DNA from 2 places in the Chloroflexus sp. MS-CIW-1 genome. Region 2 is predicted to be linked to the other one. Evidence: riboswitches for the same ligand, from Rfam matches in the RefSeq annotation. Region 2 holds a riboswitch; the other holds the start of a gene.
The links. Region 2 has a riboswitch for FMN ahead of ribD (bifunctional diaminohydroxyphosphoribosylaminopyrimidine deaminase/5-amino-6-(5-phosphoribosylamino)uracil reductase RibD). Riboswitches for the same ligand answer to the same signal wherever they lie in the genome.

Region 1 (14,941 bases), on a different contig from region 2:
CCGATAGCAAGTGATGGGACTGTTCCGAGGTGCGTCCTGCCTCGGAGGGATACGCCTGGAACAGAATACACCGTCGGATGTGGTAGGGGCGGGGGCTCGATCCGCCCCAACCACAAGCGGGGGCAGGCAGGCGCTGCACGACGCACGACACCGGGATGGTCAGCGGCATCATGCGTGAACGACGCCCGTCCGTCGCTGCATCGGCAGCCGGTGGCCGCGCAACCCGCCCTCGCGGCGCCCCGCACCCATCAGCACCCCTTGATAAGCACGGCCTGTTGCAACGTCCGGCACATCTCCGGCGAGCCGTTGCTGGCAATCGGTGTCATCGTCAGCCGATAGCCAATCCCGCGCATCGTGTGCACATAGCGCGTCTGCTGCGGATCCGGCTCCAGTTTCCGGCGCAGATAGGGCATCCGGGCTTGCACCAGGCATCTGAGATCAGGGTCACGCCGATGGTACAAGTGGACCGCAAGATCGCGATACCGGCACACCATCCCGTTGTACCGTGCGAGAGACGACAGCAGCCGGGCTTCTAAGAGCCTATCCGGAATACCCTGTCGCAGAAGAAGATCGGTTGGGGCGCAGCGGCGCTGCGTCCGTCCATCGATCAGGTTTCATCCGCTGTACGGTGAGACGATTATTCGGAGCGGCGCTTCGTACCGCTCACACCGGTATGCTCCACACCCGCAATTGCCGCGTTTTTTTCGTGTAACTTTTTGGCCGCTCAAACGGTTTCTTTATCGAGCACCGTTTTGAGCGCCAGGAAAACACGATGAATGGGAAACACCACCACCCGCTGCCCGTTGCGCTGCCGCCGTTGCCCCTGCATCCTGCCCAGCGCTGTGCTACAATACCGGCAGACCCACCTACCACAGCAAGGAGGAACTGCGATGACCCATCCTACCGTCACCACACCGGCGTTGCCACCGGCCGACGACCCCTTCCGCTACGGCTGGCGCTACGTCCGTCGGCCTACCCCCGACGACCCCGACCACCTCGAACCGGTGCCGCTCACCCTCGAAGATGTGTTGCATCCCGACGTGGGAGACTTCATCGTGCACAGTGACCGCCACGAAACCGACCGGATGTACCTCACCGCAGTGCTGCGCGCCCGGCTCGAAGCGTACGGGCGGGCTATCGTGCTGAGTGACGTGCGGGTGGCGTGGGACGTGCCCGACCTGCGGCCGCACGGGCCGGACGTGATGGTCATTCCGGGACTGCGCGAGCGGCGCGACTGGAGCACGTTTGACGTGGCGGAGGAGGGGGTGCGACCGGCGTTGATGATTGAAATCACCTCGCCGGAGACGCGGGAGAACGACGTGGTGTGGAAGGTGGCGCACTACGCACGGGCGGGGGTGGCGCAGTATGTGATTGTGGACAACATTGGACGGCGGGGGGAGCGGCAGCTCCGGTTGCTCGATTACCGGCTGGTGGGGGACACCTACCGGCTGCAACCGCCGGACGAGCGGGGGTGGGTGTATCTGGAACTGGCCGACCTGTGGGTGGGGGTGGAAGGCGACCACGTGGTGTGCTACGCCGACGACGGCACGGCGTTTGGCGACTACGCGACGGTGGTACAGCAGGCGGCAGAAGCTGAGGCGCGAGCCCGACGCGAAGCGGCAGCGCGGGCGGAGGCGGAAGCACGAGCGCGAGCAGCGGAAGAACAGGCCCGGCGCGAAGCGGCAGCGCGGGCCGAGGCGGAGGAACAGGCCCAGCGAGAAGCGGCAGCGCGGGCCGAGCTTGAAGCCCGTCTGCGTGAGCTAGAGGCCGAGTTGCGGCGGTTGCGTGGTGGATGAGCGGAATGATCAGCGATACGTACAGCAGCGCTCCCCCTATCGCGATGGACGATAGGGGGGCAACATATCCAATCCTCGGTCACCTTACGATACTTAGGATGCGGGCCAGAGGCCCGCGCACCCTGGCAAAGGTGCATCATATCCAATCCTCGGTCACCTTACGATACTGAGGATGCGGGCCAGAGGCCCGCGCACCCTGGCAAAGGTGCATCATATCCAATCCTCGGTCGCCTTACGCTACACTGACGAAGGTCTGTATGTGTGCTGCTTCATCCAGTTCTCGAAGTGTTCCGAACTCGAGCACGTTGAAGAGCTGTCGAGACCGTACATCTTTCACATCAGAAGTCTGCGTCTGAGCATGCGGCATCTTTCCTGGCCGACGATTACCAATGGTAAGCGTGAGGTTGTCTGCCATGACGTTTGCAGGCGCTTATGCGCAAGGTATCAGAGCATCTGCCCGATATACGCGCATCAAGCATGATCACTCAGAGCCTGATCAAAAACCCGGATTTCTTATTGGGAACGTATCGTACTCGCGCAATCATTGCGTGAGGGACTGCCAACATGCTTTCGCGCCAGCCACCCCACGTTCACCCTTCCTCGCCTTTTACGGGAGAGGAAGGAGGCCAGGGAGAAAGTGAGGGCCGTCAGCTGTCCATCACCGTTCCCTGTACCATGCTGGCGATGCTATGGTCGCGCCTTAGTAACAGCCCAGGTGTTTGATGAGGCACTGAGGTGCTCGCCACTTCAGCCGACACCCCTGCTGAGCGCCTGATCAAGACCACGAGTTTCTGATCAGGATCTGAGAGGGGGTGCAACGTTTCCAACCCATCTAACTGCGGTCAAGAGAGAAAGAGTCGTTGAGGGATGCCGACTATACACTGGACAAGCGGGCTGGGGGCATGCCCCCAGGAAACTCTTCTGTCTTCATCCTTCTTGACACTACACTCCCGGTAATGTTATCATCACGAATGAAAAACGATCTTCGGGGCAGGGTGAAATTCCCGATCGGTGGTATAGCCCACGAGCGTGTTGAGAGGCACGCATGATCCGGTGCAACTCCGGGGCCGACGGTTACAGTCCGGATGTAAAGAAGATCCAGATATGGCGAGCGAGGGCAACGGCGCACTGTATGCCTTGGCCTTGTCTGCATTAGCGGCAGCACAATCATCTGTCGCAATTCCGTATCTGTCCCCCGAAGAGCGTTCGCTCGGCGGGGTTTTTTCATTGCCCGCCGCGAAAGGAGTTGTTGAGATGCAACAAACACTACCAATGCCAACCGTATCGCCGCGGGCGAAGATCTTTCGGCACTTCGAGCGGCCTGCTCTTGGCCTGCCGGTAACACTCATGATTCTGCTGCTACTCTGGCAAGCTGGCGTAACGTTTAGTGGCTATCCGGCCTTTATTCTTCCTTCCCCAACCCTGGTTGCCGGACGCTTCTGGCAGGCGCTGAGTAGTGGGATACTCTGGCAACATACCTCGGCGACCCTGAGCGCTGCCCTTGGCGGGTTTGCGCTGGCACTCATCATCGCCGTCGTACTCGGCTACACACTGGCGCATATACGCTGGCTCGAACAGGCTCTGGCACCGGTATTGGCCGCCAGTCAGGCAATTCCGGTGGTGGCGGTGGCACCGCTGATCATCCTCTGGTTCGGTACCGGTATGACCTCTAAAGTACTGGTCGCTGCTCTGATCACCTTCCTGCCGATCCTGATCAGTACTATTGTGGCGATCCGCAGTATTCCACGCGAACTGATTGAAATGGCCTATATCAGCGGCGCTCATCGCTGGCAATTATTACGCTACGTCGAAGTGCCACTGGCGCTACCCGTGCTCTTCGGCGGTATACGAACCGGTCTGTCGCTGGCAACCACTGGCGCTGTCGTTGGGGAATTCGTCGCCGGACGGGTCGGTCTGGGGGCGCTGATCAATATTGCCCGCGGGCTGTTTGACACACCGCTGATTTTTGTTGCGTTGATCACACTGGCTCTGATTACATTGATACTCTACATTCTGGCAGGTTTACTAGAACGACTATTGGTTCGTTGGGAAGCATAGGAATCGATCTCTTTTTGATGCTGTTTTTAGGGAGGAATATTTTTATGAAAGGACGGTTCTTTTTATTCTTCGCAATACTCTCAATGATGTTAAGTTCTTGCGGAACATCCACTCCGACAACAGCGCCAACAACGGCCCCAACTGCGGCATCTGCACCGCAGGCACAACCAACGCTGCGCCGTGTTACACTGGCGATGTCGTACATTCCCAATGTACAATTCGCGCCTTATTATGTGGCAGCCGCTAAAGGATACTACACTGCGGAAGGCATTGAGGTCATATTCGACTATAACTTCGAGAACGATGTATCGCAGCGGGCAGCGACCTGGCCGGCGAGTGGGGTTGAATTTGCCACCACCAGCGGCACTTCTGTCTTACTAGCGCGCCAGCAGGGATTACCGATTAAAACGGTGATGTCCCTCTACCAGCGGTTCCCGATTGCCTTCTTCGCCAAAGCCAACGTGCCTTTGCAGAGCGTCAACGATCTGCGCGGTCAGACCATTGGTATTCCGGGTCGGTTTGGCGAAAGCTTCTACGCCTTGCTTGCCGCACTATACGCCGGGAAGATGACAGAGGCAGACGTGGTAGTGCAAGAGATCGGTTTTACGCAGACGGCTGCGGTCATGGAAGATAAAGTATCGATAGCGACCGGCTATGCGATGAACGAGCCGGTACAATTGCGCGAGCAGGGCATAGCCGTAAACGTCTTACTGGCCGCCGATGTCTTTAATCTGGCTGCCAACGGTATTGCTGTCAGCGAGGCATTGATTCAGCAAGAACCCGAGCTTGTGCGCGGCTTCGTGCGGGCCAGTCTGCGCGGATTAGCCGATACCCTGGCAAATCCTGATGAAGCCTTTGAACTGAGTCTACAGTTCGTTCCTGAAGCACAGCTTGGCAATCCCGACCTCCAACGCAAGGTGCTGATCGAGAGTCTACCGTTCTGGCAGAGCGACATGACGTCTCAGTATGGCCTGGGCTACACTGATGGGCAACTCTGGGCGCGCACCGAAGAATTTATGCGCGCTGCGGGTCTCTTGTCGGCACCGGTTGATGTGCAGAAGGCGTTTACGAATGAGTTTGTGCCCGGCGGATCGTACTGATCCGAGCGAAGAAGTGACGCTTAGAGAGGCGCCCTGTCCGTGCGCCTCTCTTGTTTATGCACGAAGAACTTGCCGAGAATGGTGCAGAAGTGGTACATTATGGTGTACATGTCTGGAGAAAACAGCGTCAATGCAACATGATACTGCATACGATAGAGGTTCTGAACTACAAATGCCTTCGCCACATTCGGCAAGAGCTACAGCCCTTTCAGATTCTGGTGGGTCCCAACGCCAGCGGGAAAAGCACCTTTCTAGACGTGGTCGTCTTCCTGCAAGACATCCTTCGCAACGGTTTGCAAAAGGCCGTACAGAAACGCGCCCGTTCCATACGAGAACTCGTCTGGCAGATGGGTGCTGAACCAATCGAAATCGCTGTCGAACTCCAGATTCCAGAACATCTTCACAGTAGAGAAAAGGAAGACTCTCGCATACGTTATGAACTCCGCATTGGCACTGATAATGCGGGAACGCTCACATTCCTGGTCGAGAATCTCTGGCTTGTTCGGAAGCACGCACAGACTGCCCGTGTGCTGCACGATAGACCAGAGATAGTATTCCCCAAAGAACGTCAACCACCAACATCTATCGTGAAAGAACCCAGGAGACGGGTGCCGCCTGGGTATCGGAAAGTGATGTCCCGCACTGCTGACGGTCGGATGTATGTGCGCTCTGAAACATCTGAATGGAATTTTCCCTTGAATGCCGGAAAGGACCGGGCCGGTCTCATTCTCATTCCCGAAGAACAACGTTTCCCGGTAAGCATCTGGCTGCGCAATATGCTTACAGAACAGCTCCACTTTGTTACGCTGAACAGTCAGGTGATGCGCTGGCCTTGCCCTCCAGAAGCACCTAAAACATTTCAGCCGGACGGCTCTAATCTGGCGCTGGTTGTGGAACGGCTACAAGATCATCCCGTGCGATTACACCAATGGGTAAACCACGTGCGCACTGTCTTGCCAGCGATCAGCATGATCTCCATTAGGGAGCGAGAAGAGGATCGCTACCGATACCTTGTGGTAGAAACTGAAGAGGGCAGGCAGCTTCCCTCGTGGCTTCTCTCAGATGGAACGCTACGACTTTTGGCAATGACGGTTTTGGCGTATCTTCCAGAAGAGATGGGCGATGGGCATTTACATCATTGAAGAACCGGAAAACGGTGTGCATCCTCGCGCTCTCGAAGCTGTGTACCAGTCACTTTCTTCTGTGTATGAAGGTCAAGTATTCTGTGCAACCCATTCACCGATCTTTTTGAACCTTGCTACTCCAAATGAACTTCTCTGCTTTACGCTAAATGAACGCGGTGCAACTGACATTGTTCCTGGCAACCGCCATCCGTACCTGAAAGAATGGCGCTCTGAGGTGTCTTTAGGCAACCTTTTGGCCAGTGGGATTTTGGGATGAGCAACGGACAGCAAAAAGACCTAGTTGTGCTGGTCGCAGATTTGGATATGGAATACGCTATACGCGGATTGTTAGGACGTTCTCATGCGCTGGGAATACGAGAAGGTCTTACCTTTAATATTTTCAGACATCCTGAACGCGATCTAGGCGTATTACGTCAGGCTCATGAATTTCTGAGACCTTTGCGAGCAAATTACCGATACGCACTTGTCATGTTTGATCGGCAGGGTTGTGGGAGAGAACGCAGAAGTTCATCAGATTTGGAAAATGAAGTCGAGCAACTTTTGCGGGTTTCAGGATGGGAAGATTGCTATTGCTGTGCCACCATGGTTTTAGATCCCGAGCTAGAAATCTGGGTCTTTACAAATTCTCCTCATGTCGTTACCCTGATTGCAGACGGCGATGAAGAACTCTATCGTAGGACACTCGAAGCCTGCAACTGCTTTCCCAATGGAAAACCTCGCGCCCCGAAAGAGGTAATGGAGAGCCTACTAAGAATCAAACGTATTCCCCGCTCGCCAGCACTTTACGCGGAACTAGCCAGACAGGTCAGTCTCACCAGATGTCAAGATAGAGCATTTCAGCGATTACGCTCAGTCCTCCAGCAATGGTTTCCAGCCTGACGATCTAGGTACCAGCACTCACCCCCGCCTAAGCCGCACACTCAACCCGGTGTAGCGTCGTTCAACTTCTGTCGTGGCAACCGCTGTCGCAACCGCACGCCGATCTCCGACAATTACGACTAACTGACGAGCACGGGTGACTGCCGTGTAGAGCAGATTGCGCTGCAATAATGGCTGATGGGCAAGCAGGAGCGGAATAACAACGACCGGGTATTCGCTCCCCTGGCTTTTGTGAACACTGAGCGCATACGCAAGGGCAAGGTCATCAAGATCGAGACCACTGTAGCGTATCGTGCGGCCATCCTCGAAGCGCACGACAACGGTCTGTTCTTCTGCCTTAATCGCAATAACTTCACCAACATCGCCGTTGTACACATCACGGTCATAATCGTTACGCTGCTGGATCACTCGATCACCTACTCGAAAAGTAGTCCCGCCGCTGTGGTATTCGGCAACCCCAGGACGCGGCGGATTGAGGGCTGCTTGCAAGGCTGCATTGAGCGCAGCAACCCCGGCCACTCCTTTGTGCGTGGGACTGAGAACCTGAATATCACGGCGCGGATCGACTCCGAACCGGCGCGGAATGCGCTCGACAACCAGCTCTACGGTTAGAGCTGCACAACGTTCCGGCGTATCAGCAGCAAAAAAGTAGAAGTCGTCGTGTGCTCCCCATTCAGGCATCTGACCGTCGTTGATCCGGCGGGCATTGGCAGCAATTCCACTACCGGCAGCCTGGCGAAAGATCGCATCAAGATGCACCCGTGGCACGACACCACTCTCGATCAGATCGCCAAGGACGCGACCAGGGCCGACACTCGGCAGTTGATCGGCATCACCGACAATCACTAAGTGCGCACCGCCAGGCAGGGCTTTCAGAAGCTGATTCGCCAGCACAATATCGAGCATACTCGCTTCATCAATCACCAACAGGTCGCAGTCGAGCGGGTTATCGGCGTTGCGCCGGAATTCGCCGTCAGGGCCGTATTCGAGCAAGCGATGAATTGTGCGCGCTTCGATACCGGTCGCTTCACTCAACCGCCGAGCGGCCCGTCCGGTGGGAGCGGCCAGCAGTGGACGATAGCCACGAGCACGCAAGAGCATAACCAGGGCGCGCAGGCTGGTGGTTTTTCCGGTGCCCGGCCCACCGGTGAGTAACATCACCGACGTTGTCAGCGCAGTACGCACCGCAGTGCGCTGCTGTGCACTCAGGTTCATACCGTGTCGCTTTGCCAGGTGGGCAAAGACAAGCTCCCAGCGACTAGGTACATAGTGGTCGGCCATGGATGAATATTGCTGGAGAAGGCGGCGAATAGCATTCGCCACTCCAATCTCGGCAAAGGCGAGCGGCGGCAGATAGATCGGGTATTGATCGGGATCGGCAGCCGTGACAACCGGATCACGCCAGAGCTGATGATGTGCCAACATCTGGGTAAAGACATCAGATACCGCAGCTTTCGTCACCGAAAGGAGACCGGACGCACGTTCAATCAGCTTGACCATCGGTAGATAACAGTGACCATCATTCGAGGCCTGACCTAGAGCATACCGCAAACCAGCAGCAATCCGGCGTGGATCATCGCGGGTAATGCCAAGACCGGTTGCAATGGCATCGGCAGTACGAAAGCCCACTCCATCCACTTCATCAGCCAATCGATACGGCTCCTGCTGCACCACCCGTAAGGCGTCATCACCGTAATGCCGGTAGATACGCACCGCAACTCCGGTTGGCAGGCCAAGGTCTTGCAGGAGCAGCATCACATCCTTAATGCGCTGCTGTGCTCGCCAGGCTTCGGCAATCAACGCTGCCTTCTTGCGACCCAGCCCTGGCACCTCGCAGAGTCGCTCAGGTTCACGATCTAGTACATCGAGTGTGTATTTCCCAAACGTTTCGGTAATCCGCTTCGCAGTAGCCGGCCCAACACCTTTAATCAAGCCACTGCCTAAGTAGCGGCGAATGCCGTCAATCGTCGCCGGTAGACGGGTGCGATACCGCTGCACGCGAAACTGACGACCATGGGTCGGATGATCACACCATTCCCCTTCGAGAATGAGTTGCTCACCCGGTTGTACACCGATCAGATTCCCAACAATCGTAACGGTATGACGCTTGCCGGTGGGTCGTAGTTGGGCCACGGTGTAGCCGTTGCTTTCACTCTGGAAGGTAATCCGTTCGAGGATGCCATCAAGTTCGTGCATATCGAGTTAAGCCGTTTTGGGTTACTTCAGTCGGTGATCAATCCGGCATGACAATTATAGTCACTCTGCACATACAAAGAGAAGGTATGCGGCGTAAACGGTCAGGACGAGTTCCCAACCCGCCTATAGCAAGACCATGGTCCAAAATACCGGCCCGTTCTTGCAAGCGATGGCGTGCTGATGCGGCGCGAGAGGACGTAACCGGAACCACCCCAAGATGCTGGACAGAGAACGGGGGAAGGGAAGAAGACAAGCGTGCACTGACTTCCGCGCAGTTCCTGGAATGCGCGGCTGAAACCCATCGGTTGGCGCATCAGTACCCTATCGGGTAGATTGACCCTTCCTGTCGGTAAGATTGTCACGACGATGTATCTTTGCCCGCCATAGCTTTCAAACACCGCAATCACTTAAGGGGGACAATGTGTGGTGTCGGTTGGCCGTGCAACACCGCCACCAGATTTTCAGCAGCCAGGGTCGCCATCCGCAGGCGGGTGGTGAAGGTCGCACTCCCAATGTGCGGTGTAAGCACAACGTTGGGCAGCGTCAGCAGCGGATGATCAGGGCTGATCGGTTCACGCTCGAAGACATCGAGACCGGCAGCCCATGGCCGACCGGCGCGCAAAGCGGCAACCAGGTCATCTTCGCGCACCAGTGGCCCGCGGGCAACATTGACGAACACACTGGTTGGCTTCATACGGGCAAATTGCGCTGCGCCAAACATCCCCCGCGTCGCTTCGGTCAGCGGTGCGGTGACCACCACAACATCGCTTTCGCTTAGCAAATCGTCGAGTGAGCGGTAGGTAGCACCCAGTTCAGCTTCGACGTGCGGATCAGGACGGCGATTGTGGTACAACAAGCGCATTGCAAAGCCTTGCCCACGGCGGAGAACCGCCCGACCGATCCGGCCCGCTCCGACCACGCCTAACGTTCGCCCGTAAATGTCTTGCCCAACCATCTGCATCGGGTACCACGGCCCCCAGCCCCCCTGTTCAATGAGCTTGTGACCTTCGACAACGCGGCGGGCAGCCGCCAGCATGAGCGCCCAGGCCAGATCGGCAGTTGTCTCGGTGAGGACATCTGGCGTATTGGTTAAGGTGATCCCACGCGCTGCCAGTGCTGCCCGGTCGATGTTGTCGTAGCCTACTGCCATGATGGATACAGCGCGCAAAGAGGGTGCAGCGGCAATCACATCGCGATCAATCCGGTCGGTGATTAAGCAGAGCAATCCCTCTGCCTCGGCAACCCCACGTAACAATTCTGCACGAGGGATCGGAACTTCCACCTGATCCCACAACGTTACTGCACAGTGCTCGTACAAGATAGCCAGCGCCGGATCGGGCAACCGGCGGGTAACGAACACTCGTGGTTTTACCGCATTCATACGCTATCAACCTTCAGCCACCAGAATGACGTGAAGCTGGGGCGGCCCGTGGATGCCCAGCGAGAGGGTCATTTCAATATCAGCCGTGCGCGATGGGCCGGTAATGAAGGTGAGATTGCTGGTGGGACCAAAAATCTCTTCACCATAACGTTTGAGCAGGATGGTCAGTGCTTCCCCAAGACCACGCACCAACTGACGTTCAAAGACAATCGCGATGTGACACGGCGACAGGAGAGAAGCAAGCCGCGGACGACCGGGGCCATGGCGCAACAGCAGTGTACCGCTCTCGGCAATCGCCAGCTCAACCCCCGACAAACAGATCGGGATCGGTTCCAATTCTTGCAAGCGGGCTTGTCGCGCCTCACCGCGAATATCGGCGATAGCAGGAGTTACGCCATGGGCAGCCAGTAACGCAGCCAGGCCGGGTAATTCAATCTGGTCAACATCCCAGCCGATAACCTGCCTGGCTTGCGTCTCGATTATCAGTTGCTCGATTATTGCCAGCGCCTCTTCAGCAGTTGCAACACGGTAGGCTTTTCCTTCAAGTTTTTGCACCTCGGCCACAAATTGCCCGGCCAAATCATCCTGGGCCGGTAACACAAACGGCGGTGGTTCGTGGGTGACACGCGCAGCTTCAGCCAACAACTGTGGCCGGTTCGCGTTCAGGCTGATTTGAATAGCGGCTAATATCTGATCACGGCTCATCCCTGTACTCCAATTGGTCGCTCGTAAAACAGTGAAAGTGGATCGTCGGGGTAGTTCCCAAACGGCCCGATGCGGTAGAACCCAGCCCGTTCGTAACAGCGAAGAGCAGCAGGTTGCAGAATACCCGTTTCGAGCCGCAACAGTCGGCACTGATGTGCAGCCGCGTAAGCGATCAGGTGTTCGATCAAACGCTGGGCCAGCCCCATACCTCGAAACATCGGACGTATGTACATCCGCTTCACTTCACCGTAATCAGCGTAGAACTGTACACCACCGCATCCAACTGCTTCACCGTTCACCCGTACAACGAAAAAATCAACCTTCTCGCGTATCAACTGCTCGATACTGTAGCCATGTTGGCTGGTCGGTGGATAGAGTGGCGCCAGCTCAGCATCTAATTCGGCAATCAACGCTTGTGCATCAGCGGTGTCCGGTCGCTCGGCGTGGATTGAAATCTGCATACCGTTCATAGACTTCAGACAACATCACACTTCATTCTGGTGTCGTCGTTTCTGATGCTCAGCCCACAATTCCCGAAACGTCTTTGGTGGTGGCGCCGGGAAATCACGCTGCTTCGTCCAGAGGTGTAACGGTGGTGGTAAGCGGCGAAAGCGACCTTTGCGGGCCAGGATGCGGCTGAACAGCCGCGCTGCCTTCCCACTCGCCCGGTAGATCGCCGGATGGGTCATTGTCAAGGTATAACCACGAATAGCCGCCTTTTCGAGCGGATGCGCTTTCCCAGCCTGTACTGCGTCGGCCCGGTGCCGCAAGAGCATGTCGGGAATTGCAATGCGCACCGGACAAACTTCCTGACAGGCGCCACAGAGTGAGCTAGCCTGTGGCAGCAGATAAGCATCAGGCAGATCAGGCTGCAATAACGGGGTGAGAATGGCACCGATTGGTCCAGAGTAGACACCACCATAAGCATGACCACCGATCGCCTGATAAACCGGGCAGGCATTGAGGCACGCACCACAGCGGATACAGAGCAGCGCCTCGGCGTACTGACCGCCTAACATTCGCGAACGACCATTATCGAGGAGCACGAGGTGAAACTCTTCGGGACCATCGGCTTCACCGGGACGAGCGGGACCGCTGATCAGGCTGGTATAAACGCTCATTTTCTGACCGGTTGCCGAACGCGCCAGCACCTGCAACATCACGCCTAGATCGGCGAGACGGGCTACAATTCGCTCAATGCCCATAATCGCAACATGGATGCGTGGCACTGTCGTAGAAAGACGGGCATTGCCCTCATTTTCCACAATCACGATTGCACCGCTATCGGCCACCCCAAAATTAACTCCACTGATCCCCATATCGGCGCGTAGAAAGCGCTGTCGTAACGCACGCCGGGCCGTGCGGATCATTGGCGGCACCTCAGTCGTTGGCGGCATTCCCAAATGCTGCTCGAACAGAGCACTCACCTGTTCGCGAGTTTTGTGGATGGCGGGAGCAATAATGTGCGACGGCGTTTCACCTGCTAGCTGGATAATGTACTCACCCAAATCGGTCTCGACGACTTCAAACCCAGCGTGCTCCAGGGCTTCATTCAGATGAATCTCTTCAGAAGCCATCGACTTCGACTTCACAATACTACGCACCCCGCGCGCACGGGCGAGTTCGATAATATAACGGCGCGCTTCCTCTCCATCGCTGGCCCAACAAACATGACCACCACGTGCCTCGACATTGGCGGCTAATTGTGGCAACAGCTCATCAAGATGTGCTAACGCATAGGCACGGATCGCCCGCGCCTGATCGCGCAAGCGGTCGGCCTCACACAATGCCCCGATAGCACTGGCCCGATTACCAATAAAGCGTGTCGTTGCTCTGTTCAACGCAGTTTGCAACGAAGTATCGTGGAGGGCCTGGTCAACCCGATCGTAGAACGCGATAGTTTGCGTCATAGGACGTATTTCTTCCAGGCACGGCAACGGAAACGGGATCGTCGGCCTATCACCGACCGGTTTTTCCCTCACCGTGCATCAACCATATTTGCCAATACTTCAGCGAGATGTCGAGCACGGATAGCACTTTGACGACGGCTCAGCCCACCGGCAATCTGCGTCATACAGGAAACATCACCGGTTACCAGCAGGTCTACTTTTGTTGATTCAATCGCTTCCAGTTTACGTTCGAGCATTGCAGTAGAGATACTGGCCTGCTTGATCGCAAACAGACCGCCAAATCCGCAGCACTGATCACAGCCAGGCAGTGGTACGACTTCCGCACCTGCCACGTGGTGCAGCAACGTGCGCGCCTGCTTACCTAAACCCAGAAAGCGCAGCCCGTGGCAGGCATCGTGATAGGTGATTCGACCGCTAAAGCGGGCACCAACATCGGTCACCCCTAATATGTCAACCAGATATTCGCTCCATTCGTAGGTGCGATGTGCCAGTTCTTCGGCAGCAGCGGCAAACGGTGTATGGGCAAATAGCTCGTGATAGAGATGACGAATCATTGCTGCACAAGAGCCTGAAGGCAATACAACATCACCCTTTCCACGCAGTACTTCCAGTGTGCGGCCGGCGATTATGTAGGCGTCATCACGAAAACCGGCATTGAAGGCCATCTGACCACAACACAACAGGTCATTGGGTACCTCAACCTTCACACCCTGTTGTTCGAGCAGGCAAGCCGCAGCCATCCCAACCGTTGGGTAGAGCTGATCAACAATACAAGTCGAAAAAAAAGTAATGCGACGGCTGCCAGTAGTCACGGTCTCATCTCCTCTGGGGCTGAAAGTGTATTCAATTAGCATTATAACTCAAGTTGCCGCACCCCCTGCAGTGCGCAGAGCAGAACAGAATGCGTCGGTAACCACTCTCCCTCTGGAATGTATCAGGGAATGGTGGCATGTGTCACTGCACAGTCGGGACAGGTTTTTCGAGCCACTGCCCGGTAACTGTATGGCGTGTCACGCACAATACTTATGCGCTCAAGACAATCACTGAACCACGCAGTCACGTGGGTGCACGCCTGGCAGCCGTCGTTTGTCGTATCAAAGCGACTCTCAAGTTATCTTCTGTTACCACGAGGGGTTAAGAAGGAGGTGAGCGATGTCGGTCATGCTCCGCAGGGTGGACGCAGCAGTACAACGCTCCGACAAGGCGTACAGCGGGAAAGGTACGGTGTTGAACCACGTCTTTCCTTCCAGCGTGCGAAAAGGATAGAAGGGAGGAGGAACGGCAATTCCTTCGTGTCAACTCGTACAGCCTTATGGTGTTGGCGTAAGACTTGGCCGTGGTGTTGTGAGCAGGGATGGAATGACCAGCGTTTGGCCGACTTGAAGAACATTTGGATCGGTAAGATTATTCGCAGCTACAAGCTCATCAACGGTTACCCCAAAACGTTCGGCAATCGCACTGAGTGTATCACCAGCCTGCACAACATAGAGGGCTGTAATCACAGGAGTCGAACGTGACGCACTAGCGTATGCGGTCGCCGTGGCATCAATATCGATAGTGGGTGCGGGAGTAATGTCGAGAATAGCCGGAAAGGTCGGACGGTTGTGCCGAGGCGGATCGGGTAGACAAGCGGACAATCCCATGCTACTTGCGCCGATTATGAGAAACACGACACAGAGCCAGAGCTTATACCGCACGGTTGCCACCTCATCGCCGCCACAACGTTGATTACGACAAAGTATTGTAGCAATCTGTCTGACCGGAGTCAATG
Region 2 (14,941 bases):
GGTACGTTCAATTGCGCCGTATTCGTGAGTAATACCCAAGACTTCATCACCCGGTTGTAAAGGTATCGAACGGGCAACAATATTCAGCGCGTAAGTCACGTTTGGCACAAAGACGAGATCATCTGCCGGTGCCCCAACGAAGGTTGCCAGACTCATGCGGGCCTGACGCAGGCGTTCAGACAGGCATCGGCCAAGAAACTCAACCGGTTGTGCTTCAAGGGTGCGTTGCCATTGTTGATAGATAGCGAACACTGGACGAGGACACGCGCCGAAGCTACCGTGGTTGAGAAAGGTCATATCGCGCCGCAGCAGAAACTGGTCGGCGATTTCAGGGCAAGGTAGTTTACAGGTTGTGACGTGCATGCGATCATTACCTTTCGGTTGAACGTTGTTTGTGATCATTATCGCTGATAACCGGTGCAGTGATGGTATGATGTGGTTGCGTAAGTGATAGTTGCACCGGTTGAAACCGGTGCTACGTCGCTGGTTTTGGTGCAGTGATGGTATGATGTGGTTGCGTAAGTGATAGTTGCACCGGTTGAAACCGGTGCTACGTCGCTGGTTTTGGTGCAGTGATGGTATGATGTGGTTGCGTAAGTGATAGAGTTATTGGTAAGGATACAACACATGTGGCTCATTGTTGGCCTGGGCAATCCAGGTGAACGTTATGCACGAACCCGTCACAATGTTGGTTTTCGCAGTGTTGAAACACTGGCCGAGCGTCACAGCTTGACGTTTCGTCAGCAGCGGGCTAATAGTCAGCTTGCCGAAGGGATCATTCACGGGCAGCGGGTCGTTTTGGTAAAACCACAAACCTATATGAACCTTAGTGGGCAGGCGGTATCGGCGCTGCGCAACTGGTACAAAATTGATCCGGCGCACGAGTTGCTCGTTATCTACGATGATCTTGATCTGCCATTCGCCCGCATCCGCATCCGCGAGCGGGGCAGTGCCGGCACCCATAACGGCATGCGATCAATCGTTGCGCAATTAGGAACAACGGAGTTTCCGCGATTACGGGTTGGCATCGGCCAACCACCTGGGAATATGGATGCAGCCGATTACGTGCTGAGCCGCTTTACACCGGAAGAAGAAGCAGTACTACCAGATGTCCTTGCCCGAGTAGCCGATGCAGTTGACGTGATCTTGCGCGAGGGCCTGATCACGGCGATGAATCGGTATAATCCCCTGCAGGAAATGGAGTAGGTCCCCTCACCTTCCCCCCCGCCCCCCTTCCTCTCCCGCACTGCGGGAGAGGAAGGGGGGATGTTCTGCCCGGTAAGATTCTTCCGCTCTCACACAGGGAGAGTTACAGTGGAGGGGAAACCGTTCCTTATACACTCTCCCTTTTCTCTCTTTCCTTTTCGGTAGGGGTGGATCAGGCCCCATCCCGTTATCACGTGCCAATGCTGTGCGAGCGGTGGCTATGGTTTGAAAATGCGCAGGTATGTTTCACGGTAGAGCGCTTCGTCGGACAGAGGATCAGATGGATCGCCACCTGGTAGGGGCATCCCACCACTTACGTTTACCCAAACCTGTTGATGAGCATAGTCTTGCCATACACTGTTCTCGGTGGTAAGCAACGCTGCCAGCGAGCTAACCGGGGTTAGATGGCGTACCGGTGTACCAGGTGCTTGAATATCCCAGTACAATTCACGGGTAGTGAGGTACGCCTGAACAGGTATGCTGCTGCTGAACGGGACAGCAAGAATCAGGCGATCGGTGGACGAGTGCATATTGGAGAGCACGAGCATGACTTCCTGGGTCGGCAGAGGATAGCTCACCGAACTATCGCGAAACTCGATCCGGTAGCGACCATTCGGAACGGCGGCAAAATGGCGCATATGTGCCATGATACCGAAGGTGTTACGATTACCACTACTTCCGTCTTCGACCACCCACGTGGCAATTGGTTGCATAGTGTGATCGAGACGGGTGATGGTCAACGGCATTTGTGGCTTGTAGCGGTCACTGCCATCAATGCGAAAACCTGCGACACCGTAGTACGGGCCAGCACAACTCCGGGCATGAGTTTCACCGTCAATCGGCGTACAGGTCTGGCCATTGGTCAGGAACGGCAGGTCGTACACCCAATAGTTTCCTGGCGGCCCCCAATATCCATGTGGATCCCACAAGGCGCCTGCCAGCGCAGCATTCCCAACCGGCGTATTAATGTTCGGCGATATGACCCTTCTGCCAGGATGGCTGTTAATCAACAGGTTATTGGGGTTGCGGATTAACCCGCGATCAACGGGACGAGTGTAATAGTCGTTGGTAGCAAAAGCACCACTGGCCCGATCTAGGCGATTGTGCAGCGGAAAGTTGACGATCACGTTGTTGAAAATATCGAAGGTGCTGTGATAGCTGGCGACGGCTGTATTCGGCTGATCTGATATTGGTGGTAACGTACTGTTGTTCAGGCTAACCCCAACGATCAGCGAATCGACGATGCGACCGTTATCACCGGCACCGGCAAAGAACATTCCGACGTTGTCGGCAGATACAAAACGCACATAATCAGGCCAGGATGTACGATTCCATAACCCGTTATCGCGATTCTTATACGTGGTAATGTCGCTGAAGGTAAAACGCACCCGATTAGCGTTATAGCGATCAGGACCTCCATCAACGGTCGGTATGTATTTACTCTCGCGCGTATTCCCTGCATCATCGAAGGGGGCAAAGTCGAGGTTGATGCCCGGTTTGTTGTTCGAGTGCGCAACATTGTGACTGAACACCCCCAACGGCATGTTGCTCGGACGGAGCGGAACAAGTTTATTCAGGCCGAGTGGCCGTTCGGGGAAAGCCAGCCAGAACCCGTTACCGGCTGTATCAGCGGCTACATTCCCGTGCACAATATTGTCGGGGTTGGTCAACCAAAAACCTGACGGACCGCGCCGGAAGGCTTCACGATCACTCGGTAAGATGGGTTGAGGTGGTTGGCGTACCTTCAAGACCAGATTGTTTTCGATCACGTTCCGACGCTCGACAGCGTCTTCGATAAAAATCGCGTGACCGGCAATGTCATAACAGATGTTGTTGCGAATGGTAGTACCATTCGTGCCATGGATCGTGATGCAGCGGTTAGCCGAGTTCCAAATGCTTGAGTTGGTGATACGTTGCTGGGTAGCGTCGCCGATCAGACTGCCGTCAGCCGCATACGACAGTATATGAAAGTGGATCGGATAGCGACCAAGACGACTACCCTGACCGACTCGTCGTAGCTCGACGCCATCGAGGCGTAAGACACCTGTCCCCATGACCATAATCTGGGCGCCAAAGCGGTTAGTTCGCCAGCGTTCATCATCGGCGCCCTGAATCACGATCTGTCGCGAGAGCAGACCTACTTCGGCACGCTCATCGATTACTAGCGGCGTTACTTCTGTGGTTGGCGTTAATGTCAGACCGGTCGTACTAACATACTGCAATCGCCCCCAACGTGCGGTTTGAAGCGGTGTCTTGAGCGTAAGCTCTGTCCCTTCTGCCTGATGTATAGTATGACGTTCAGTTTCTGACACACCATAGAAATCTGTTGGCGCAATGACAATCTCGGCATTCGACGGCCAGTTCACCGGTTCGTCGAGAGTAAGGGTTGTGGCACCGGCAGCCGCATGATCATTCAATTTAGTCCATACACGGTTCGGGATTGCGCCATAGGCCTCGAAGGAACCACCCATTAGCAAGATACCTCGGGTTCCCATCTTCATAACGTCTTCGTTGAGATCATCGGCATTCAGGGTAATCGTCGCCCGCTGGGTAAACGGCTCTGTCGGAGTGCCAATGCGTAGACGACCCTGACCGTGCAGCATGATCCAGCCAACAGTCAGGTCAAGGTCACGCCGATCAAAGATCAGTTCACCTTCGATCAGCAAACTCTTGAGGGGTGGCGGGCTAACATCAAGCAAAACGACTTTACCCGCCGGAATGGTGACGGCATCGCCAGCCTGGGGCAGCCGACCACTCCAGGTTGCCGGTTGTGACCAGCGTTCAACAGTTTTGTTCATTACAAGCGGGACGAAGACTGGGTAGCCTGATTGAACAGTTATGGAGCCACGCATTGTTGGATCGATATCACAGATGAAAGCCGTCTGACCAGGCACGGTAAAGATGTGTGTTGTGCTCTCACCCGGTGCGATCAATGGGGTCTGCCAGCTCCCATCGATGGCCCGCAGGCGATGGAAGGTACCGGGGTCGGGATTAATAAATTGGATGGCACCATTGGCTGTCGTGTATAGTTCGTAGTGCTGACCGGTAGCCAGCGTTACCTGGGTTTGTGGCTGTGCCGGAGCAGCCAGTAATCCAATCAGTGGCGTGAAAATGATACCACATACCAACACTAATAAGCTGGTCAGTATACGTGGTCGAATGATGTGCGCAAAGGGCATGATTGACAGATTCCTTTCTAGACGGTGTAGATAGAACGGGAGCGTGATCAGTAGGTGTTATCTGCATTCTCTTCACGCATGTCCAAACCATTCTTCATCCCAGAATGCCACCGTTTTAGCGCATTGAAACAAAAATGACTGCAACCGAACATCGAGTTCGGTCTTGGTGAACGACACTGTTACCTTACAGCCGTATCTCATGTGATTTTTGCGCTACAATTTCACCTTATCCTGATTTGATGAGCAAAAACAATAGTACCTTTTGCCTGTATGATGGTCAGTCGTAGTACCAGCTTGCAGTGTGAGGAGGTTGCACAAGGACAGTACTGTACGGGGGAATCTAAATACGCGCTGCAGGGCACGCCTGATCGTCCTCACCTTCCCCCCCGCCCCCCTTCCTCTTCCGCACTGCGGGAGAGGAAGGGGGGGATTATGCCGCCCGCACCTTCCCCCTTGCCCCGTCCCCTCCCGCAGGGGGAGCGGAAGAGGGGGGATGGGAGCGGAGCAGTGGCAACTCTGCGCCTGTGTCTTACAACGATGCCGCGGCCACCATCACCCCTCTCCCGCAGCGCGGGAGAGGGGCCGGGGGTGAGGGCCGCCGCAGCGCGGGAGAGGGGCCGGGGGTGAGGGCCGCCGCAGCGCGGGAGAGGGGTTGGGGGTGAGGGCCGCCGCAGCGCGGGAGAGGGGCTGGGGGTGAGGGCCGCCGCAGCTCACTCCTAAAATTCTCCGGCACTGTTAGCCCCTACCTGATAGTGATGCCAGCGTGCCCTAATCTTGATACGCAACCCATAGGTTCGCAGCCCGACACTGCTGTTTAGGGTCCTACGGTTCTACGCGAGTGGATACGGTTGAGATAGATATGAATGGATGTTACCCTCCTTTCCTGGCTGGATCAGGGATACAATACGATTGAAGTTACGCGAGAGTTGAATGGAGACACGGCATGAATATCGCACGTCACGCGGTGATTCTGGTGGCCGGTGCGTCAACGCGCACCCGTCCGCTGACCGTTCAGCGCCCGAAACCGCTGATCCCGTTGTTAGGGCGGCCATTGCTGGCGCACATTCTTGATGAGCTGGTAGGGCTGGTGGATCGGGTGACACTAGTCGTAGGGTATCGGGCCGATCAGATTGTGGCAACGTTTGGTCCTGTGTATCGGGGGATGGCAATCCGGTATGCTTACCAAACGACGATTAACGGTACGGCGGGAGCACTGATGGCGGCAACACCTCTCGATGAGCCATTTGTGTTGCTCTACGGCGACAATCTGGTTTCCCGAGCAGATATAGAAGGGGTGCGGCAGATGCGCTACGGCGTGGCCGGTCTGCGGGTCAGTGACCCTCGGTCATTTGGCATTCTTGAGCTGGTCGATGGGCAGGTACAGCGAATTATCGAAAAACCGGCGTACCCACCACCTGATGCGTTGGCGAATGCCGGAATTTATCATTTCGATAGTGAAGTAGTGCCGTTGTTGCATCAGATTACACCTTCCCCACGCGGTGAATTGGAATTGACCGATCTGATCGGTCTGCTGGCCGCCCGGCATCCGGTAGGATGTCATGTCTGCACCGGTCACTGGATTCCAGTGGGAACCCCATGGGAAGCACTGGTAGCAGCTCGCTTTTTGTTAGCCCAACAAGCCCAGCATCAATTGCAGCCACAGATAGCGCCGGGGGCGACCGTTGACCCGCAGGCCGAACTCGAAGGGTCAGTGGTCATTGGTGAAGGGGCGCGCATTGAGGGTCAGGTGCGGATTGTCGGCCCGGTGTGGATCGGGCCACGCGCAGAGATCAGGTCGGGCGCATTGGTGATAGCATCGGTGATCGAGACCGGGGCAACGATTGAGAGCGAGGCGATGGTTGGCGGTTCAGTCATTGGCCCGGCGGCGATTGTGGGGGCCGGTGCTACGATCAGTCACTCGTGGCTGGATGAAGGAGTGCAGATCGGGCCGCAAACGGTTATTGAAGCAGCAGCGTTTTCCGATCCACAACCGACAGCAGTAGTGAACGGTCTGCTCTCCCATGCCGATTTGGTCAATCGTGGGGCAGTTGTGGCGGCCAGTCTTACGATTGCGCCTGCAAGTAGGGTTGCTGCGGGGAGTGTACTTATGTGACTACTGGCAGTTTCGCCAGCGACGGATACGTTTGCCAATCGTTTCCCCTGCGTGTCTGACAAGGCGAGCCAGCGGCCCGCGCATTCAGGGACGGTGACAAGGCGGGTCAACGACCCGCCCACCCACGAAAGACATCCTTATCACGCTCCCACTCTACCCAAACTAGCGCAGATTACTCGGTCGCTCACCCAGGGTAACTGACACCTTCTGCTCTTGACCATCACGAAGGATGGTTAGTTCAACTGTATCACCAGGACGGTACTGCAACAACAGTTGACGCAGCGAGACATTGCCGTCGAGTCGTTGATCATTGACTGCAACGATGATGTCACCTTCTCGTAGACCGGCTTTGGCGGCGGCAGTATTGGGCAACACAGCCGACTGACCGTTAACACCAGCACTGATGAACGCACCATTTTGTACCGGCAGATTATACTCGGCTGCTACTTCGCCATCGATCATGAGATAGGTAATACCGAGGAACGGATAGCGCACCTGACCGGTGCGGATGATCTGATCGGCGACGTTAGAGAAGATGCTGCTCGGTACAGCAAACCCTAGTCCCTCAACCGGGGTCATTGTGCCAAAGCCTACATCGTTGCGCACCACTAACGTATTGATACCGACCACTTCACCTTTCAGGTTGATGAGCGGCCCACCGCTGTTACCACTGTTGATGGCCGCGTCGGTCTGGATCAGTCCTTCCATCCCACTACCCGGTACCGAGCGGTTGAGCGCACTTACTACACCAGCGGTTACCGTATTGCGAAAGTTGCCGAGCGGGCTACCGATCGCCAGTACTGTTTCACCCGGTTGCAAAGCCGATGAGTCACCAATGACAGCCACACCAGGTACCTCGCCACTTACTTTGAGTACGGCAATATCGTTGAGTGAGTCGGTACCGACCAACTCTGCCTGGCGACGAGTACCGTCGGCGAAGAGCACAAAATAGCGATTACCGTCGCTGACGACATGATTGTTCGTAATAATATATCCATCTTCACTGATAATCACCCCACTGCCGCTTCCGCGTCCGGTACGACCTTCGACTGTTATCGTCACGACTGCGGGGGCAACGCGCTTTACCGCCGCGACCATAGCATCAGAGAGGCTGACAACAACGGCTTCATTGACCGTTGACGACGATGGTGGAGTTTGAGTAACGGTATTGACGGGTCGTGTATCGATTGCAGACACCTTAGCTGTTACCTGAGCCAGTGTCTGCTGCGAGACCAGAAACCCTACCAGACCACCGGCAGCGGCGCCACCGGCAACACCGATAAAGATGCCTAACAAGAAGGTAAAAATCAACGCTAGACGATTCCCGTTCATAACCAAACCTCCCAAATGAGCCAGACGATCACGAATTCGCCTGTTTGCTAAACATATCATCACGCAGTTATTTTAAAATTCGGTTAGAAGGGCGTAAGAAGTTGATGAGATGATGCGTAGCGGGTGAGATAGACAGCAGGATCAAACCATTGCAGGCCTTTCTCAGCATTGGATAAGAGTGTTGGCTTGAACCCTCAGCGAGGTGCTGAACACCGTCTTGCTACATTTGATGCCCCTTTCGCTCATCCGTTGGAGAAGGGGCATCGAGGAAATGGTACGTCTACCAGCCACACTTTTTCAGATACTCGATCAGAAAGATCATTGCGGCAACTTCAGCAAATCGCGCAGTGCCGGTTCTAAGGTTGGGAAACGAAACTGGTAACCGAGTTCTAGGGCCTTTCGAGGAATGGCGTTTTGGCCGTACACCACCAGATCAGCCATTTCACCGAGGGCAATGCGCAAACTAAACTCAGGGACCGGTAACCACGACGGCGAGCCGAGCACTTTGCCGAGAATAGCGGCAAACTCACGATTGGGGAGTGCGCCTGGCGCAACCGCATTGAGCGGTCCGCGTACCCGTTCATCTTCGAGGGCAAAACGGATCAGGCCAACTTCATCGGCAGGATGAATCCAGGGATAGACCTGGGTACCAGGAAGGATGGGGCCGCCGGTCATGAGCTTAAAGGGCAGCATAATTTGCGGTAACGCGCCCGATTCGGGATCGAGTAACAGGCCGGTACGCAACTGCACAGTACGAACCCCAAACGACTCGGCCCGTGCCGCTTCTGCTTCCCAGGCCACACAAACCTGCGCCAGAAAGTCATGACCTGGCGGTGCCGATTCGTCGAGTGGAGTGCTATCGCGATAGGGGCCGTAGTACCCGACTGCCGATGCACAAATGAAGACGTTGGGACGTTGGGAAGCAGCCGCGATGGCGTTCACAATACCACGGGTGCCGATCACCCGACTATTGCGGATTTCCGCTTTGTATTCAGGTGTCCAGCGCTTACCGAGCAAGCCGGTAGAAATAGGTGCACCGGCAAGATGGATGACACCCCAGGCGCCGTCAAGGGCCGCTGCCCAAGCACCCTGTTCAGCAGGCTGCCAGGCCACATAGTCAGCCGCGCCGGGCAGGGTATCTCGTGCTCGTGATGGATTACGACTAAAGATGACCAGGGCGTATTCGTTCTGTAATTCGGCAACCAGCTTACGCCCGATCAAGCCAGTCGCGCCGGTGATAATAATGCGTTTTGTGCTCATAGAGTTACTTCATCAGCGCAGCGGCAGGAGCTGGCAGCAGGTCGAGAACCCGCTCCTACCGCTGTGTGAACAGACATATCGGTAACGGTAACAGCTCTGTACCGCGTTCTACATTCAATGTGAATGGCTACAGTAGCATCGTACACGCTCTTGTCGGCTCTGTCAATGATTTGGTAGACCCGCTTTGCACCAGGTGAGTTTAGCGTTTCAGACTACGCAAGAGAGTAGCCATCTCGATAGCTGCTGTAGCCGCTTCAAACCCTTTATTGCCAGCCTTCGTACCGGCACGTTCAATCGCCTGCTCGATATTTTCGGTTGTGATTACCCCAAAAATACAGGGAACACCGGTTTGAAGACTCACCTGGGCGATGCCACTGCTGACAGCACCAGCGACGTGCTCGTAGTGACTGGTTGCGCCACGGATCACTGCTCCTAGGGCGATAATCGCATCGTACTGACCACGTTCGGCCAATAGCCGACAAACTAGCGGTATTTCAAACGACCCCGGTACCCAGGCAATATCAATATACTCTTCGGCCACCCCATGGCGACGGAGCGCATCACGGGCGCCGTCAAGAAGACGATTGGTGATCAGTTCGTTCCAACGACTGACAACAATCGCGATCCGTAAGCCATTTCCTACCAGCATACCTTCATAAATGGTCATAGAGATGCTCCAGTTGGTGACCCATGCGATTCCGTTTGGTAAGCAAATACGCTGCGTTGTGTGGATTGGCCGTTACGTAGATTGGAACTGGCGTAACTACGAAGCCAAATTCACGTAATGCGGCAACTTTCTGTGGATTGTTCGTGAGCAGATGAACGTGGTGCAGACCAAGATCGGCAAGAATCTGTGCTCCGACTGTATAATCACGGAGATCGGCAGGAAAACCGAGCCGTTCATTTGCCTCTACCGTATCCAAACCCTGTTCCTGAAGCGCATACGCTCGTAGTTTATGATGTAATCCGATCCCGCGACCCTCTTGCCGCAAATACACCACTACCCCGCATCCGACAGCCGCAATCTGCTGTAGAGCAACGTCGAGTTGCTCACCACAGTCGCAACGGAGACTACCAAATACATCGCCGGTCAGACATTCCGAATGCAAACGTACCAAGACCGGTTGATCGGCTGTGGGTTTTCCCATCACCAGCGCAACGGCTTCGTAAGGTGTATAGCGAGCGGTGTACGACATGATACGAAACGTACCATACGGTGTAGGAAGATACGCTTCCGCCATGCGTTCGATGAGGCACTCGTGTCGCTTGCGGTACGCGACAATCTGTGCCACACTGATAATCTTCAGGCCATGACGGGCAGCGAAACGAACGAGATCGGGGCCGCGCGCCATTGTACCGTCGTCGTTCATGATCTCGCAGATAACGCCAGCCGGACGCAAACCGGCCAGCCGTGCTAAATCGACAGCCGCTTCAGTTTGCCCACGTCGCTCGAGGACGCCGTTGGGCGCTGCACGGAGCGGAAAGACATGACCCGGTTGGACGAGATCTTCCGGCTTACTCGCCGGATCAACCGCCACCTGAATGGTATGCGCTCGATCAGCAGCCGAGATACCGGTTGTAACACCGCTCGCCGCTTCGATGGAAACGGTAAAGTTGGTACCAAACGGAGCCCGGTTGTGCTGTACCATCGGTGCTAATCCCAGCCGATCGGCAATTTCGCCGTCAAGTGCCAGACAGATCAGTCCACGACCTTCACGGGCCATAAATGCGATGGTCTCGGCAGTAACGTGTTGGGCAGCACAGGCCAGATCACCTTCATTTTCACGGTCGGTATCGTCAACGATGATGATCATTCGCCCGGCTGCGTAATCTTGTAACGCCTCTTCTACCGATGCAAACATTAGTGCGCCTCCCGCCGGTAAGCTTCTACCAACCGTTCCACATACTTCGCGATAATGTCCACCTCAATGTTCACTAACGCCCCTACCTGCTGATGGCCCATAATGACTGCCGATTGGGTGTAAGCGACCAACGCAACCGTAAACGTATCACGCCCCATTTCAGCTACCGTCAGACTTACACCGTCAACCGCGATGTAACCCTTTTCGACGATGTACGGCAATAAACGGGCAGGTGGGCGAATTGTTACGCGCTTCGAGTCGCCTTCGGGAACGATCGCAACAATTTCGCCAATACCATCGACATGGCCCTGAACGTAATGCCCACCCATTCTGCCACCAAAGGCGAGTGCCCGTTCGAGGTTCACTGGATCACCGACTTTGAGCAGCCCTAAATTGGTGCGCCGCAACGTCTCTGGACTCAGCCCAACTGTGAAGCTGTGATTGGTCAGCGCAGTCACCGTCAGGCATGTACCGTTGACCGCAATACTGTCGCCAATGCGTGTCCCTTCGAGCACGGTATGGCAGTTCACGGTCAATTGATTCGCCTGATCCTGATCACCGACAATGTGAGCAACTGTTCCCATCTCTTCCACAATCCCGGTAAACATCAGCAACCTCCTCGATATTCCACCATGGCGCAGCGATTGACGAAGCAATCAGCAATACGTCCTGGTCGTACTGTTCAACGCGACGCAAACGGTAGGTATGAGCCAGAGCCATTCGTGGCACACCGGAACCTACCATCGGCGCCAGTGCCAGGGCATCATTGACGATTCGAGCACCAATGAAGGCCCAGATTTCATCAATCAAACCATCGGTGTGTAGCGCACCCAACAGCGTAGCACCGCCCTCAACTAACACGTGATTGTGACCCTGCTCGGCGAGATAGCACAGCAACGGCTTGAGCGCGACACGTCCATTGGCATCAGATGGGCATTGCACAACCTTTGCCCCACGCTCCTGTACGGCGCTCACCCAGGCCGGAGCGGGCTTCACCGTCGCAATCAGTGTCTGACCGGGGAGGTCGGCGCTAAGTACCCGCGCTTCCAACGGGGTTCGACCATGACTATCCACAATCACCCGCAGCGGATGGCGCGGCATCCGCCAGTGTTGATCGAGACGGGTGGTCAGTTGCGGATCATCTTTGAGCACGGTGCCGACTCCCACCATAATCACATCAACCCGATCGCGTAGCCGATGCACTTCGGTACGAGCGGCAGAACCGGTGATCCAACGACTATCGCCACCGGCAGTCGCAATCCGACCGTCGAGCGTCATGGCATATTTGGCCGTGACTAATGGCCGACCAGACAGTACCCGACACCGAAACGGTGCCAGTTGTTCGGCGACAACGGCAGCGCCAGTCGTGATCCGATGCACCTCGATCCCGGCACTCTGCAACACCGGCGTTGCTCCGGCCCCCATGCGCGGGTCGGGGTCATGGGCAATGAAAAAGACGCGCCGGATACCGGCAGCAATGATGGCTTCGGTGCAAGGAGGTGTACGGCCGTGGAACGTACATGGTTCAAGGGTCGTGTAGAGATCGGCCCCTTGTGCGCGGTGACCGGCAGCCGCCAACGCGACTCGTTCTGCGTGCGGTCCGCCGGCGGGTTGGGTGGCACCTACCCCAACCACCTGTCCATCGCGCACGACCACTGCCCCAACCGGCGGATTAGGGCTGGTGCGACCAACAACGGCCGCTGCCTGCTGCAAAGCAAGGGCAATAAAGCGATCAGGTGTGAAGCATTGGTGATGATCATTCATCGCGACACCCCTTTGCATAACCTTCGGGGCATCGCGGGGAGGACGATGAAGCAGAGGAGAACAACCGGCCGGTGCTTAACCGGTACAGTTGCACAAACAGACAAGAGCAGCGAGTGTGCCCTTGTCACTGCATGTTCCATCGTGCCAGACCAACCGCAGACCTTCTCCCATCCGGACTATACCGTCGGCCCCGGAATCGCACCGAGTCCTGCCTTGCGGCTCGCGGGCTTGTGTGGGCACGCCACCATTACCGCCGATCAGGAATTTCACCTTGCCCCGAAGGTCTTCGGATTATGTCGCCGTAGCGACATGTATGAGTACCATACCGCGAAAATCGGATGGTGTCAATTCGATTGACGGCGGATGAAACCTGATAGATTACGGGCACAGCGGCACCGTGCCCCAACCGATCTTCTTCTGCAACAGGGTTCTCCGGATAGGCTCTTAAAGCAGTGGGGACGGTTTGGGAACCGCCTCTACTCCGACCTCTCCCCGCGTTCCCTGCTCACGTTTCCGCCAAACATACCCCGCTCGTTACAGTCTGGCTACTGTTAATTGAGCAGCTATCACTTACATGCCTGCGCACGATGGTTTAGCTTTTTTCCAAAAGCCACTGAGGAAGCTATCTGATTTCAGCAACAGCATGAGCAATCTTCACATTGAATGGACAATAAGCTTGTTCCCGCCGGGCACTCGAGCAGTATTTTGGCAATTGCTCGTTACATTCGGCGTACCGGTGCTTGTGGTGGGTTTCTTTATTGCAATTATCACCACAGAAAATCGTTGGCTTGTTACGTTACAGGTGATGAGTATTGTGGCTGCTATTCTTGTGGTATTGCTCGTGCTGGCCGTCCTGATCTTGTGGCTGGTTGGCTATCAACAGCACTTTGTGCTCGACGGGCAAGGTGTTCGTGTTACTGCATGGGTGTACCAAAGCATTCTTTCGTGCGGCCCGATTCCTTCTTTTTATTGAGCGGACGACCCGGTGCAATGGGTTCAGCACTCCTTATGCGCACAGGTGATGCCATCGACTGGCAAGAAGTGCGGAAGGTGGAAGTCGAGCCGCGACAATATCTGCTGACGTTGCATCGTAAAAGCGGCTCCCCATTTCTGCTGTTCTGTCCCCCAGAACATTTCGCGACAGTGCGCGAGATTGTACAGGCGCAAACCGCTCTTCGTTGGTGAAGGTCAGAAGAACACTTGCTGGTATCGTACAACCTTAAATCGTTCTTCTGTCCGTACCCCGGTACTGCTAAAGAATGCGCTGCTCGCTACGCTCCGCCTATGCTACGCCCCAACCGCACTGTAACGGCGCACCCCGTTGTTCCAAAGCCAGTGCAATAACGCTCCCAGCACTACAATCCAACCGAGCTGATGAGCGAATCCCCAGATGATGGCTGTCTGATCAAGACGGCCAAGCAGTAATTCGAGGGGAAAAGCCAGCATCGCCCGAAAAGGCAACCAGTTCAGAACCGCCGTAACCGGCGCCGGTAACAGGTCGAGTGGTACGAGATATCCGCTGCAAAAGGCGTAGACGCCAAACCAAAAGTCTTGCAGTGCCAGCACCTGTGTCCACCAGAAACTGAGCACACCGATACAACACTGGTTCAGGAAGTAGACGGCGAAAGCCAGCCCAATCGCCAGTGGTAAAAGACTCCATCTGAGGAGATCGGGCTGCGGGATGGCTCCAGGAGCAATCAGACTGGCGATCAAGACGATAGGAGCCATCATCAGCAGGCGCAGTGGCTTGTCGGCCAACGCCATCGCCAGATAGCGCCACAGCGGATGTACCGGTCGCAGCAGGTGTGGCGATAGCTCACCCAGGCGAATCTCACGCTCCATATCCCAGATAATCCAGACGCCGGTGAGCTGGCGAATGCAGAGGGCGCCCACGAAATAGGCAACAAAATCATCGCGAGCGTAACCGCCGATTGTGCCATCCCCCGCGAGAGTCCGCCAGATCGCTAGCATGATCAGTGGCAACATCCCGGTGGTTACCCAGATAAACAGTTGAGCACGATAGGCCAGCGCATCGATCCACGCTGCACGGAGCAAGACGACAAATTTAGCAGTCATATATTCTCCATAACGAAAATCTGTTCTTGTAGTATTATAAATGAGGATCGTTGAAACAACAGGTTTTGACATGCGTATTGCTTTTCTAGACTCATGGCTTCAGCAAGTGGCTGAAGGCAGCGGCACTGCTGCCGCTATCGGCGGTTTAG

Region 1: it holds a riboswitch for FMN, as region 2 does, so the genes downstream of both, QTO31_RS00525 (ABC transporter permease) here and ribD (bifunctional diaminohydroxyphosphoribosylaminopyrimidine deaminase/5-amino-6-(5-phosphoribosylamino)uracil reductase RibD) in region 2, are expected to answer to the same signal.

What each region holds. Positions count from the first base shown of each region.
Region 1 covers NZ_JAUBWR010000001.1:123,344-138,284, forward strand. Annotated here, with positions in the region: gene QTO31_RS00510 (helix-turn-helix domain-containing protein) at 249-611, opposite strand; gene QTO31_RS00515 (Uma2 family endonuclease) at 891-1,796, shown strand; gene QTO31_RS00520 (hypothetical protein) at 2,029-2,211, opposite strand; FMN riboswitch at 2,774-2,898, shown strand; gene QTO31_RS00525 (ABC transporter permease) at 3,051-3,854, shown strand; gene QTO31_RS00530 (ABC transporter substrate-binding protein) at 3,899-4,954, shown strand; gene QTO31_RS00535 (AAA family ATPase) at 5,092-6,096, shown strand; gene QTO31_RS00540 (AAA family ATPase) at 6,077-6,355, shown strand; gene mads4 (methylation-associated defense system protein MAD4) at 6,352-6,978, shown strand; gene QTO31_RS00550 (ATP-dependent RecD-like DNA helicase) at 6,997-9,174, opposite strand; gene QTO31_RS00555 (2-hydroxyacid dehydrogenase) at 9,578-10,555, opposite strand; gene QTO31_RS00560 (lactate utilization protein C) at 10,562-11,260, opposite strand; gene QTO31_RS00565 (GNAT family N-acetyltransferase) at 11,257-11,721, opposite strand; gene QTO31_RS00570 (LutB/LldF family L-lactate oxidation iron-sulfur protein) at 11,746-13,170, opposite strand; gene QTO31_RS00575 ((Fe-S)-binding protein) at 13,239-13,982, opposite strand; gene QTO31_RS00580 (LysM peptidoglycan-binding domain-containing protein) at 14,481-14,867, opposite strand; gene QTO31_RS00585 (glycosyltransferase family 9 protein) at 14,899-14,941, opposite strand, start outside.
Region 2 covers NZ_JAUBWR010000002.1:847,143-862,083, reverse strand. Annotated here, with positions in the region: gene QTO31_RS16460 (aminotransferase class V-fold PLP-dependent enzyme) at 1-363, opposite strand, end outside; gene pth (aminoacyl-tRNA hydrolase) at 628-1,206, shown strand; gene QTO31_RS16450 (G8 domain-containing protein) at 1,425-4,385, opposite strand; gene QTO31_RS16445 (sugar phosphate nucleotidyltransferase) at 5,329-6,498, shown strand; gene QTO31_RS16440 (S1C family serine protease) at 6,661-7,830, opposite strand; gene QTO31_RS16435 (TIGR01777 family oxidoreductase) at 8,149-9,090, opposite strand; gene ribE (6,7-dimethyl-8-ribityllumazine synthase) at 9,290-9,757, opposite strand; gene QTO31_RS16425 (bifunctional 3,4-dihydroxy-2-butanone-4-phosphate synthase/GTP cyclohydrolase II) at 9,744-10,952, opposite strand; gene ribE (riboflavin synthase) at 10,952-11,560, opposite strand; gene ribD (bifunctional diaminohydroxyphosphoribosylaminopyrimidine deaminase/5-amino-6-(5-phosphoribosylamino)uracil reductase RibD) at 11,508-12,716, opposite strand; FMN riboswitch at 12,872-13,004, opposite strand; gene QTO31_RS16410 (hypothetical protein) at 13,360-13,689, shown strand; gene QTO31_RS16405 (hypothetical protein) at 13,662-13,901, shown strand; gene QTO31_RS16400 (ABC transporter permease) at 14,004-14,792, opposite strand; gene QTO31_RS16395 (glycosyltransferase family 4 protein) at 14,863-14,941, shown strand, end outside.